Regions from separate parts of the Arthrobacter sp. BG3 genome, predicted to be linked through region 3. Evidence: riboswitches for the same ligand, from Rfam matches in the RefSeq annotation. Region 3 holds a riboswitch; each other region holds the start of a gene.
What was found. A riboswitch is a leader RNA that binds a small molecule or an ion and turns the genes downstream of it on or off. The one in region 3 is predicted to bind thiamine pyrophosphate.
Positions count from the first base shown of each region.

Region 1: it holds a riboswitch for thiamine pyrophosphate, as region 3 does, so the genes downstream of both, thiC (phosphomethylpyrimidine synthase ThiC) here and AC1MFL_RS10535 (ECF transporter S component) in region 3, are expected to answer to the same signal.
Region 2: it holds a riboswitch for thiamine pyrophosphate, as region 3 does, so the genes downstream of both, AC1MFL_RS15085 (FAD-dependent oxidoreductase) here and AC1MFL_RS10535 (ECF transporter S component) in region 3, are expected to answer to the same signal.
Region 4: it holds a riboswitch for thiamine pyrophosphate, as region 3 does, so the genes downstream of both, AC1MFL_RS17150 (bifunctional hydroxymethylpyrimidine kinase/phosphomethylpyrimidine kinase) here and AC1MFL_RS10535 (ECF transporter S component) in region 3, are expected to answer to the same signal.

Region 1 is NZ_CM155270.1:3,708,504-3,711,703, forward strand. It holds gene AC1MFL_RS16635 (alpha/beta hydrolase) at 1-160, shown strand, start outside; gene thiC (phosphomethylpyrimidine synthase ThiC) at 203-2,038, opposite strand; TPP riboswitch at 2,034-2,141, opposite strand; gene AC1MFL_RS16645 (GNAT family N-acetyltransferase) at 2,218-2,712, shown strand; gene AC1MFL_RS16650 (amidohydrolase family protein) at 2,716-3,200, shown strand, end outside.
Region 2 is NZ_CM155270.1:3,347,368-3,350,567, forward strand. It holds gene AC1MFL_RS15075 (ferritin-like fold-containing protein) at 1-508, shown strand, start outside; gene thiE (thiamine phosphate synthase) at 587-1,294, opposite strand; TPP riboswitch at 1,321-1,454, shown strand; gene AC1MFL_RS15085 (FAD-dependent oxidoreductase) at 1,447-3,009, shown strand; gene thiS (sulfur carrier protein ThiS) at 3,006-3,200, shown strand, end outside.
Region 3 is NZ_CM155270.1:2,370,407-2,373,606, reverse strand. It holds gene AC1MFL_RS10540 (ABC transporter ATP-binding protein) at 1-547, opposite strand, end outside; gene AC1MFL_RS10535 (ECF transporter S component) at 547-1,179, opposite strand; TPP riboswitch at 1,244-1,387, opposite strand; gene AC1MFL_RS10530 (heme-degrading domain-containing protein) at 1,573-2,121, shown strand; gene AC1MFL_RS10525 (DUF4386 family protein) at 2,123-2,920, opposite strand; gene AC1MFL_RS10520 (DUF4235 domain-containing protein) at 3,045-3,200, shown strand, end outside.
Region 4 is NZ_CM155270.1:3,809,042-3,812,241, reverse strand. It holds gene AC1MFL_RS17150 (bifunctional hydroxymethylpyrimidine kinase/phosphomethylpyrimidine kinase) at 220-1,812, opposite strand; TPP riboswitch at 1,795-1,892, opposite strand; gene AC1MFL_RS17145 (Rne/Rng family ribonuclease) at 1,998-3,200, opposite strand, start outside.

The sequences.
Region 1 (3,200 bases), 1.3 Mb from region 3:
GCCGCTGTATGAGGAGATCGCAGGCTACCTGCGTGAGACCGGCGCCCTGCACCGCACCGCGGCGGGCGGGCACCGGCCCCAGGATTCAGCAGAGGGCAACCGGCTCATCCGGGCGTTCATCGCCGACGTCGGCCGTCAGCAGCACGCCCACGCCTCCTAAGCGGGGCGGGGCGCCCTGCTCCGCCCGGTGCGGTCCGCCCTCTTAGCGGGGTGCGGGGCCGCCCACGGCAGGCGCCGGCAGGTAGACCTTGCCGCCTGAGGCCAGGAACTCGGTGCTCTTCGCCCGCATCCCGGCGGCCAGTTCGGCCCGCGCGGCCTGTGAGTCCGCGGACCCGTACTCATCGCGGATGTCCTGGCTGATCCGCATGGAGCAGAACTTGGGACCGCACATCGAGCAGAAATGGGCCGTCTTGGCCGGCTCCGCGGGCAGCGTCTCGTCGTGGAACGCCTCGGCCGTCACGGGGTCCAGGGACAGCGCGAACTGGTCCCGCCAGCGGAACTCAAACCGTGCCTTGGACAAAGCGTCGTCGCGTTCGTGCGCTCCCGGATGTCCCTTTGCGAGATCGGCGGCATGGGCCGCGATTTTGTAGGTGATGACGCCGGTCTTCACATCGTCCTTGTTGGGCAGGCCGAGGTGTTCCTTAGGGGTGACGTAGCAAAGCATGGCGGTGCCGTAGCGGGCGATCTCGGTGGCGCCGATTGCGGAGGTGATGTGGTCATAGCCCGGAGCAATATCGGTCACCAGCGGCCCGAGCGTGTAGAACGGGGCGCCCTTGCAGAGTTCCTGCTGGCGCTCCACGTTTTCCCGGACGAGGTGGAACGGCACATGTCCCGGGCCCTCCACCATGACCTGCACATCGAACTCCCAGGCCCGCTGCGTGAGCTCGGCCAGGGTGTCCAGTTCGGCGAACTGCGCCGCGTCGTTGGCGTCTGCGGTCGCACCGGGCCGCAGGCCGTCACCGAGCGAGAACGCGACGTCGTAGCGGGCGAAGATTTCGCAGAGCTCATCGAAGTGGGTGTAGAGGAAGTTCTCCTGATGGTGGGCCAGGCACCAGCCGGCCATAATGGCTCCGCCGCGGGACACGATGCCGGTGACCCGGTCCGCGGTCAGCGGCACGTAGCGCAGCAGCACCCCGGCGTGGATGGTCATGTAGTCCACCCCCTGCTCGCACTGTTCAATCACGGTGTCCCGGAAGATCTCCCAGGTCAGGGCGTTCGCCTCGCCGTTGACCTTCTCCAGCGCCTGGTAGATGGGGACCGTGCCGATGGGGACAGGGGAGTTGCGGAGGATCCATTCGCGCGTGGTGTGGATGTCGTCCCCGGTGGAGAGGTCCATCACCGTGTCCGCACCCCACTGCGTGGCCCACTGGAGTTTGTCGACTTCCTCGGCGATGGAGCTGGTCACCGCGGAGTTGCCGATGTTGGCGTTGATTTTCACCAGGAACGCTTTACCGATGATCATCGGCTCGGATTCGGGGTGGTTGACATTGCTGGGGATAATGGCGCGGCCCGCCGCGACCTCGCTGCGCACCAGCTCCACATCGCAGTTTTCCCGCAGCGCCACGAACCGCATCTCCTGGGTGATGACCCCGTCCCGTGCGTAGCGCATCTGCGTGACCGTCCGGCCGTCGACCGCGCGCCGCGGCACCGGCCGCTCACCCCTCCACTCCGCGGACGCCGCGCCCCGGCGCACGGCGGACTTGCCGTCGTCGAGCAGCGCCCGTTCCCGGCCGGCGTAAGTTTCGGTGTCCTCCCGGGCTTCAATCCAGGGCGCCCGGAACGGCTCCAGCCCGCGGACCGGATCGCTGCCGGGGCCGGCCGTGCGGTACACCCGGAACGGGGGGTTCCCGGTACCGTCGGGGGAGCCCGCCAGGGCGATTTCGGTCACCGGGACGCGGATGCCGTGTTCCGTGTCCTGGTCAAACGCCAGGGAATGGGACTCCAGCGACCGCGTAGGGGCGGCCGGCTCAATCTGGCCCGTCAGCCTGCCGGCTGACAGGTTTTGGACAGGGCTGTGCTGCGTCAATGGTGTGTTCACGGAAATACTCACTTCCTTCGCCGGCATTACCCGGACAGGTTCAACGGTCGCAGGCTGCGTCAGCCCGATCTCAGCCCCTGCAAGGGCACCCGTGTGGTCGTAGACGAAGCTACCACGTCCCGCCCGGGCGGCTGTCGAGTGTGACGGCGGCCGTCACGGCCCGGTGTTACCGTGGCATCGTGACGCAGTCCAGGGCCGTGCCCCGCATCAGGGAGGCGGCGCCGGAAGACCTCGCGGCCCTGCCGGCTGTTGAAGCGGCGGCTGACCGCCTCCTTGAAGCGGAGCTGGGGCACCAGGGGCTCCCGGAGCTGCCGGCGACGGGTGTTCCGCTCTTCATCCTGGTCGCCGGAAGCCCGCCCGTGGGGTTTGCCCGCGTCGATGAGGTCGGCGGCCAGCCCCACCTGGAACAACTCTCCGTGCATCCCGACGCTGCCAGGCGCGGGCTCGGAAGGTCGCTGGTGGAGGCCGCCATCGGCGAGGCCCGGGACCGTGGCTATCAGTCGATGACGCTTTGCACCTTCGCGGGGATTCCGTTCAATGCGCCGTTTTACGCGAGCTGTGGCTTCGAGGAACTCGCCGACCCCGGGCCCGCGCTGGCCGCCGTGCGGTCCCACGAAGCGGAGCTGGGGCTGGATGAGCTGGGCCGGCGGCTCGCGATGCGGATTAGGCTTTAAGCCATGACCAGCATCATCGAGTTCACCGGCACCGTCCTCACCGGACCCGACAGGGAGCACCGCGGATTGTGGTCCGTCGGCGGCGTTCTGACCTTCCAGCGGCCCGCCGCTGCCCCGGACCACGTCCTGGACGGCTGGGTCATCCCCGGGCTGGTCGACGCGCACTGCCACATCGGGCTTGGCCCCGGCGGGGACGTCCCGGAGGAGCTGGCGGAAGAACAAGCCATGACCGACCGCGACGCCGGAACCCTCCTTGTCCGCGATGCCGGTGCTGTCCACGACACCCGCTGGATCCAGCACCGCGCGGACCTGCCCCGCATCATCCGCTCGGGCCGGCATATCGCCCGGACCCGGCGGTACCTCCGCGGGTTCGCCGTCGAGGTGGAGCCGGAGGATCTGGTGGAGGCCGTGCGCAAGCAGGCGCGGGCCGGTGACGGCTGGGTCAAACTCGTGGGGGACTGGATCGACCGGGACGCCGGCGACCTCGC
Region 2 (3,200 bases), 980 kb from region 3:
CGAATTCCAGCACTACGAACTCGTCAGCGCCAAGCTCGAGGCCATGGGCCTGGATACCGAGGCCGCCATGCTGCCGTTCCAGCCGTCCGTGGACCACTTCCACGAACGCACCCGCCCCGCGGACTGGTACGAATCCCTGATGAAGGCGTATGTGATCGACACCGTTTCCGCCGATTTCTACCGCGCCATCTCCCGCTATGTCGACGCCGACACCCGGGCCCTGGTGGAGCAGATCCAGGCCGATGAGGAGGCCACGGCCGTCTTGCGGGAGCGGCTCAAGACCGCCCTCGCCGATGACCCGAGGCTGGCGTCGCGGCTGGCGCTGTGGGCAAGACGCCTGCTCGGCGAGGCCCTGACCCAGGCCCAGCGGGTGAGTTTCGAGCACGCGTTCCTCGGCGGCCTGATCGGCGCCGACGAGGACCGGACCAGGGAACTCGTCCGCGGGCTGATGGCGGAACTGGCGGCCAACCACTCGCGCCGGATGGCGCAACTCGGCCTGGCCGGCTAACCGTGCAGCCTGGCCGGCTAACCGTGCAGCCTGGCCGGCTAACCGGGCAGCCTGGCCGGCTAACCGGGCAGCCCGGACTCAGCGCTCCGCGGCGTCGAGTGCGGCGAGCAGTGACTTGGCGGCGGCCGCGGGATCGTCGGCCTCCGTGATGGCGCGGACCACCACGATCCTGCGGGCGCCGGCCTCCACGACCTGCTCCACGTTTCCGAGGTCTATGCCGCCGATCGCGAACCACGGCACGACACCCGCGACTTTGCCCGCGGTCTTGCCCCCGCCTGTTGCCTCGGCCCGGCGGATGGCGTCGGCCGCGTAGCGCACGAGTTCGAGCCCGACGGCGGCGCGCCCCGGCTTCGTCGGGGTGGCCCAGACCGGCCCGACACAGAAGTAGTCCAGTCCGTTGCGGCCGGGGGCGGCCGCGATGGCGGCATCGACCTGTTCCGGGGTGTGCGTGGACAGCCCGATCACGGCGCCTTTGCCGAGGAAGTCGCGGGCGGCGCCGAGTGGGATGTCCTTTTGCCCGATGTGGAACACCGGAGCCCCGGAAAGCGAGGCGAGGTCCGCTCTGTCATTGACGGCCCAGAGCCGGCCGTGACGCTGGGCTGCCTGGTGCAGGACTTCCAGGAGTTCCAGCTCCTCGGCTGCTTCCAGGGACTTGTCGCGCAGCTGAATGATGTCGACTCCGCCGGCAAATGCCGCATCCACGAAGTCGGCAAAGTCGCCGCGGTCCCGTCGGGCATCGGTGCAGAGGTAAAGGCGGGCGGTGGTGTGGACGGCATCCTGGCTCATAGGTCCAGCCTAGTTCCTCTAAACTGGGCCAATACCGCGGGAGCCCGCCGCAGCCGTCCATGCCTTTGGCGTCCGGCGCCGCAGGCTGAGAGGGCGTCAGAGCCGACCGCTTGACCTGATCCGGCTAGTACCGGCGTAGGGAAGGAATCCTCATGGGCGACATATCCGCCCGCGGCGCGGCCGCATTTACTGAAGCAGCGGCAGCCGCCGCCTCCGATGATGACGCCGGAGCCCGGAAATATTACGACGTTGCTGTAATCGGCGGCGGCGTCGTCGGCCACGGGATCGCTTGGGCGGCGAGATGCTCGGGCCGGTCCGTGGCCCTGATCGATGATGCCCCCGGGAGCGGCGCCAGCTGGGCTGCCGCCGGAATGCTTGCCCCGGTGAGTGAACTTCACTACCAGGAGGAGGCGCTCCTGGAGCTCATGCTTGAGTCCTCCCGCCTCTGGCCGGCTTTCGCTGCCGGACTCGAGCGCGGAGACGGCGGCCCCGGAACGGGCGCCAGCAACACCGCAACGGGTTCCGCAGGCGCCGACGGCAGGACCGGCGCCGACGGCAGGACCGGCGCCGACGCCAGCGCCGCCGGCGGGACCGGCACCGCCACGGGGTACCTCACGACGCCGACCCTCGCCGTGGGTGCCGACGCTGCCGACCGCCGGGCGCTCGCAGACCTGCGCACCGTCCAGCAGGCATACGGCCTGACCGTGGAGCCTCTGACCGTCCGCGCGGCGCGGATGCGCGAGCCGCTGCTGAGCCCGGGGATCTCCTGCGCCTTCGACATTCCCGCCGACCACCAGGTGGACCCGCGCCGCCTGCTCGCCCGGATGGGGGAACTCCTGGCCGCGGACAGCCACTGCCACACCGTCAGCCGGCGCGCCGCCGGGCTGCTCTGGGAGAACGGGAGGGTGGTCGGTGCCAGCCTCGAAGGCGGAGGCTTCATCCAGGCGGGCGAGACCATTGTGGCCAACGGCCTGGGGGCCGCGTCGCTGGACGGATTGCCCGCCGGACTCCGGTTGCCGCTGCGGCCGGTCCACGGGGACATCCTCCGGCTCCGGGTGCCGGCGAGACTGCGGCCGCTGCTGACCTCCACTGTGCGGGGGCTGGTCCGCGGCGTGCCGGTGTACATCGTCCCCCGGCAGGACGGCACGGTCGTGATCGGTGCCACCCAGCGGGAGGACGATCTCGGTGGGGGAGACAGAGCGCCGGCTGCGCCGACCGGCGGCTCCTCTACGGGCCGGGCTACGGCTGGCGGCACCTTTGGGGGCGCGGCCCCGGCTGGCGCCGCCGTGTCCGCCGGCGGCGTCTACCAGCTGCTGCGCGACGCCCAGCAACTGGTCCCCGCAGTCGCCGAACTGGAATTGCTTGAGGCCACCGCGAGGGCCCGCCCGGGGACCCCGGATAACGCGCCGCTGCTGGGCCGGGTGGCGGAGCAGGGGCGTCCGGGGGACGTTGCGGGTCTGATCATCGCCACCGGGTTCTTCCGGCACGGAATCCTGCTGACGCCCGCGGCGGCTGAGATCTGCCGCCAGCTGCTGGACGGCGTCGCGGACCCCCGCTGGGCCCATTTCCGGCCGGGCCGGTTCGCTGCCGGCACGCCGGCCGACGCCAAATCGGCAGCCCCGACGTCGGTTGCCGGCATGCCCGCGGGCGGCACGCAGGAAACAGCCCCCCGCAACGCCAATCCCAACCCTGAGCACAGCAAGGAAACGGTATGAACATCAAACTGAACGGAAACGAGCACATCCTCGCCGACGGCGCCTCGGTCAGCACCCTGGTCAGCCAGGTCACCGGGCGCCCGCTGGCGCCCAACGGACAGTCCGCGGACGGCACGAAACTGGGCGTCGCCGTGGCCCGCAACGCCGAGGTGGTTCCCCGCAGCCAGTGGCACGGCACCGCGCTCGCCGAC
Region 3 (3,200 bases):
GGGCCAGGCGCTGCTTCTGCCCGCCGGAGAGTGCCGACGTCGGATGGTCCAGCGGCAGCCGGCCCAGCCCGACGTCGTCAAGTGCTTCCGCCACCCGCCGCCAGATCTCGGCCGGCGGAACGGACAGGTTTTCGGCGCCGAAGGCGACGTCGTCGCCCAGGCGCGAGAGCACCACCTGGGTCTCCGGGTCCTGCTGCATGAGTCCTGCCCGGCCGCGCTGGGCCCGGGGCGGGGCGCCGTCGATCAGCAGGCGGCCGGTCTCGTCCGCATCCTCGGCATCCGCAGCGGCACGGCCTGCAGCACCGCCGGAAGCACGCTCGGCGCCACCGGCGGAGCTGTCGCCGAGTACCCCGGCCAGGGCGTGGAGCAGCGTTGATTTGCCGGCGCCGGAGGGACCCAGCAGGAGCACCCGCTCACCGGGCCGGATATCCAGGTCCAGGCCGCTGACGGCGGGCCGGGGCCGGCCGGCGTGCCGCCAGCCCCAGCCCCGCGCGGTGACCGTGGCCGGGCGGCACCCGCTGCCGGCGGACGTGCTGGAGGCGGACATCAGGAGAAGACAGGCTCCGTGGCCGCCTTGCGGGAGGCAAAGGAACTCAGCACACCGGTCCTGGCCAGGCCCCGGGTGGCGAGCCAGGACAGTCCGCCGGCGATCACGGCGCCGGAGATGGCCGTGAAGATGATGTAGGCCAGCTTGTCGCCGTCGGCGTAGGCGATGTTCCAGCCCCAGGGCAGAAACGAATCGTTCAGCCCGCAGAACAGGCCGGCACCGGCACCGGCGAGCAGCGACACCGGCAGGTTGAACTTCTTGTACATAAAGGCGGCGAAGACCAGCTCGGCGCCGAGGCCCTGCAGGATGCCGGAAATGAGCACCGTGGTGCCGTACTGCGAGCCCATGATCAGCTCACCGGCGGCGGCCACGGCTTCGCAGAACAGTGCGGCGCCCGGTTTGCGGATGATGAGCATGCCCAGCACCGCCGGGATCATCCAGCCGCCGGCATAGAGCCCGGTCAGCGGCGGGTAGAACGCGTTGACGGGGGCGGCAATGAGGTTGGCGCCCTGGGACCAGGCCCAGAAGATCACGCCGCCGGCCACCGCGATCAGTGCGGCCACCACAATGTCCACCACACGCCAGTTGTAGTTGCGTCCGGTGAGCGTCTGCTTGGCAGATGTATCAGTCATGTCGTCCTCCTGAGGAACAGGAGGGGAGGGTGTCCGGGGCCGCAGCTTCCGCCGCTGTTCCGGGCACTCTGAGAACTCGACTCCCTTGCGCCGGTACTAACCGGATCAGGTTCGAGGGTCTGCGGCTGTCCGCACTCTCAGCGCCCACCTGTGGTGTCCCCGGATTCCTCCGGTGATGCCCGACGGCGGCGCTCCCCTGTCGTATTGAATATCGCCCTTGTGGGCGTGGCTAAGTTTACACCCATCGGGCGGCTGGGTTCCGGGGTCAGCCGTCACAATGCGCCGGCGCCGCGCCGGTGACCCGGAACCCCCTGCTTGGTAGAGTCGGCAAGGCACGGGAACACCGGATGCCGCGCCCACGCGCCGGCGGCCAACCAACGGAAGCTGGAACACGTGACCAACTCAGCAGTGCCGCCCTCCGGCTACGATCCGGACTCCGCCGACGAGCAGCCGCACGGATCGCTGGCCGCGCTCATCGGCCGCATCCTGGCCGAAATCGATGAGCTGCAGTTCCAGTCTTTCGGCAAGGACGACGCCCTGGACCTGGGGCTGCTCCTGGTTGAACTCGGCAGGCAGCGCTCCCACCCGATCGCCATCGACATCACCAAGGGCGAGCAGGTGCTCTTCCACGCGGCGCTGGAAGGCGCCACACCGGACAATGAGCGCTGGATCAGGGCCAAGCAGCGCACGGCCGTCCGCTACGAAGTCCCGTCCCTGCTGGTGGGTCTTCGGTCCCGGGCCGCCGGGCGGAGGATCGAGGACAACGCCTGGTTTGACCAGAAGGAGTTTGCCGCCCACGGCGGGGCTTTCCCCATCTATGTGCGCGGGACCGGGATGGTGGCCACCGTCACGGTGTCCGGGCTGCCGCAGAAGGCCGACCATGAGCTGGTGGTCGAAGCCCTGTCGGAGATCCTGGGCCGCGCCGTGACCCCCGGGCGGTAGCTCAGCCGCCCGGCGCTGCGGTCCCGCCGCGACCCCGCGGTGCCGGCGCCTCGCTCGGGCGCCGGGGTGTCCGCCCGGCCAGCCGGATCAGCGCAATCCCCGCTGCGACAAACCAGACCCACATCAGCACCCCGTAGCCCCCGTAGATCTCCGGGACGGCGTGCCGGAGGGCTTCCGCGACGATGCCCAGCCCGCCCGTGGCGATCCCCAGCCAGGCCAGGGCCCGCGGCAGCACCCCGTTCAGCATGACGATGGAGATGAGCAGGATGCCGGCCGCGGACAGGACACCGGCGACGGCGGGGGTGTTGTTTTCGGCGATGATGGCTTCGGCGGCGGTCGAGTAGCGGAGCCGGGCCGCGTCGTCGGCGGCGGCGGCGTAACGGTCGCTGAGATAGACGAGCCCCACCGATCCCCTGCTGGTGACCGGGACGGCAAGGATCAGACCCCACGACAGGCCGCCGATCACTGCGGCGAGCAGGGCCAGGCTCTTGTCCAGCGGGGCGAGCGCCACGAAGAGTGCAACGAACACCAGCACCGGCAGGATGTTCGGCATGATCCAGAGCAGCTGTTCGGCAACATAGTTCCCTTTGTTCCGCGCGATGAACTCCAGCGTCTCGGTGCCGCCATGAACCGGGGGCGGGGCGGCGAAGTCCAGGACCAGTGCCAGCATCAGCAGCGCCACGAACAATACCGAGGAGATCCCGGCCCAGAGATAGAGCCGGCGCCAGGTCCGGCCGCCGGCCGAATCGGTGGCCGGCTGCCGGGCGGGCCCGGGCGCGCGGGTTTGGCGTCGTGCCATCCTCGAAGGTACGTCCGGACCGGGCCGCCGGACAGGGGCGTTGGTCCCTGGCTGGAGCGCCGGGCGCCGGGCGAGGGGCGCTAGGCTAGGGGAAGCCCTGTTTCCTCCCCTAGGAGTCCGAAGAATGAACATCTTCATCAAACTGCTCGGCACCGGCGTCAGCCTGCTCGCCGGCTACGTCGGCACCAAACTCGTTGACACCGTGTGGGAGAAATCCACGGGCAACAAGCCGCCCAAGGGCCACGATGAGGATGTGCCCACCACGCTGCGCTCAGCGCTA
Region 4 (3,200 bases), 1.4 Mb from region 3:
TTCGCACTTAAATTCAAGTGGAACATCCTCAAGGTCATAACCCAAGTGTTGGCGTAAGCACCGAAGATCTAGACTACGCTAATTTTGCCTTCGGCCGCAAATGAGGCTGGTTCCGAAGGGAGGTACGTGATAGGCGCCACTCTGTATGGACAGAGCCTTGCCGCAACGACTTCCGGAACCGTGCCCACCTATCGTACAGGCTTCCGCGGTCTCGCCCGGTCAGGCGTGCAGCCGCGGCGCGTCGAAGAAATCGACTTCGTAGCGGGCCGACTGCCGGAAGGCCCGGGTCATGGCGTCCCGTTCGCTCTCCGACGCCGCCCGTGCCGCCGCGTCGGTGTAGGCGACGGCCTGCCGGGTGGCGGCGGCGAACTCCTCATCGGCATAGGTGCGCAGCCACACCGCGTAGGGATGCGACTCCGGCGCTCCCGCGGCGAGGAACTGCGCGTGCAGGGTCTCCCCGACCTCGGCGTAAAGCCAGAAGCACGGCAGCACGGCGGCCACCAGCACCGCGTAGCTGCCGGAAACCGAAGCGGCCAGCAGGTGGTCCACATAGGACTTGGTGACCGGCCCCGGTGTCACGTCGGCCGTGCGGGTGCTCAGCCAGGTCCGGTGCAGCTCGGACTCCACTTCGAGGCAGTTCTGCGCGGAGCGGGCCCAGAAGAGCTGTTCGGCCTCTGTGGGGGCGATGGCGGCGGCACGGGCCAGGACCCGGGAATAGCCGTTCAGGTAGAGGGCGTCCTGGGAAAGGTAGTAGGCGAACTCGTGCTCCGGCAGCGACCCGTCGGCGAGGGCCCGGATGAAGCCCAGGGAGTAGATCGCTGTCAGGTCGGCGGTTGCGGCGTCCCGGAGGGCGGCAGCGAACTGCCCTTCGGCCGGTACCCTGCCCGTCCTGCGATGGTCCTCGGTCTGCTGCTGGACGTGATGGAAATGGTGGACCGGGCCGTTGCCGGTCCCGACGTCGAGCCTCTCCGAGCTGCGCAGTGCTTCCTGCAGCCAGGGCTTGACCTCGCGGAGCGCAGCCTCCCAGTCCCCCACCCGGGTTTGCACCGTGGCCATCGCCGAGGACAGCGAACACCCGGTGCCGTGGCTGTTGCGGGTGGGTACCCGCTCCCCAGGCACCACCACAACGTCCTGGGCGAGGAGTCCGCCGGTGTTGACCAGAGCATCGGGGCACCCCCCGTGGGAGGCGGGGTTGTCCCCGGTGCCGGCGCCGCCGTCGAGGTGCCCGCCCTTCACCAGGACGGTGGTGCCGGTTTGGGCGGCAAGCCGCTTGCCCTGTTCCAGCGCCGCGGCCCAGTCCTTGGCGGGCGGCTCCCTGAGCAGGATGGCGAGCTCGGCGAGGTTGGGCGTGATGAGGTCCGCGTAGGGCAGGAGCGTGTGCAGCGCCTCCTCTGCGGTCTCCTGCAGCAGCCGGTCGCCGCTTGTTGCCACCATCACCGGATCCAGGACCACGACGCCGGGGCGGGCCTTCTCCAGCCAGCTGCGGACGGCGTCGATCACGGAGGCGTCCCCCAGCATCCCGATCTTCACGGCGTCGATGCTGATGTCCTGGCTGAGGGCGTCGAGCTGGGCGGTCAGGAAGGCCGCCGGCGGGACGTGGACGGCGCTGACGCCCCGGGTGTTCTGGGCAGTGAGCGCGGTGATGGCCGCCATGCCGTAGCCGCCATGTGCGGCAATGCTCTTGAGGTCGGCCTGGATCCCTGCGCCGCCGGAGGGGTCGGAGCCGGCGATGGCCAGCACCCGAGGGATCCGGGGCGCCGCAGCGGAGGGGGCAGACGGAAGAAACGAGGAGGCGGTGGTCAAGAGAGACATCCCTTCGCCGGTGCTAGCCGGACAGGTTCAACGGGTCTGGATCTCAGCCGGCTCGATGCGCGGCACCCCGTGTCAGGGATCCAGCCTAGCCGCATCCCTTAACGAAGTCGCGGGCACGGCCCGAACCTGTGCGTATTGCTACGCGGTCCGGACCGCACCCGCGGCCGTGCTGCACTGTTCCGGGGTTAGAGCTCCGAGGCCGGAACGCCCACTCCGAGGATGATCGGCTCGCTCGCGGCCGGCTTGGCGGCCGGCGTCGTTGCGGCCGGGACCTTGGCCTCGTGCACCGATACGGCTGCGGCGTGCGGGGTTTCCCTGCGCTGTTCCACCGAGGTCTCGTTGGCGGCACCCTGGGCGCGGCTGGCGCTCCGGTTGCGGCGGCCGCGGCGGGCACGCGAGGTCCCGGCCTCGGCTTCCGCTTCGGTCTGGGAGCCCGCAGCCGGGGCGCGTCCCGGTCCGGTTCCGCCGGCGCGCGCCGGGGCTGCCGCCGCGGTCCGGGGCGGGGCCGCAGCTGCGGCGGCCTTGACGGCCGGTTCCTGGGCTGCTTCGGCCTCGCCAAGCTGGGCGAACGCCTCTGTCAGGAGGTCCAGGGTCAGCGCCGGCGAACCCGCCTGGTCGGCGTGCTCGACGAACGGCAGGGCGACCTGCTCGCCGCCGAAGGTCAGCACGGCGGCGGGGCGTCCGGCTGCTTCTTCCGTTGCGGCCAGCTCGACGACTGCATCGACGGCCGCCTGGCGGGTCTCGGCGTCGGCTGCGGTCGGGGCCTCCCCGTCATGCAGGTGCGCGGCGTGCGCCGCTGCGGCGATGTTCGCCAGCGCCGCACGGGTTGCCTCTGCCTTGGCGTGGCGCTCGGCCTCGGTGGGCTCGGGGTGGACTGCTGCCGGGATGGGCTGTTCCTCCGCGCCCTGGCCTCCCCTGCCGCGGCGGCGGCTCTTGCGTTCGGTCCGCGCGGCAGGCTGGTGCTCGGTCCGCGGGACGTGGTGCTCGGCGGCAACAACGTTGGCGCGGCGGTGCTCGACGGGCTCGTCGTGGGTGACGATGCCGCGGCCGGCGCAGGTTTCGCACTGTTCGCCGAAGACTTCCAGCAGCCCGGTGCCCATCCGCTTGCGCGTCATCTGCACGAGGCCCAGGGAGGTCACCTCGGCCACCTGGTGCTTGGTCCGGTCCCGGCCCAGGCACTCGACCATGCGGCGCAGCACAAGGTCGCGGTTCGACTCGAGCACCATGTCGATGAAGTCGATGACGATGATGCCGCCGATGTCGCGGAGCCGGAGCTGCCGGACGACTTCCTCGGCTGCTTCGAGGTTGTTCTTGGTGACGGTTTCCTCAAGGTTTCCGCCGCTGCCGGTGAATTTGCCGGTGTTGACATCGACCACGGTCATGGCCTC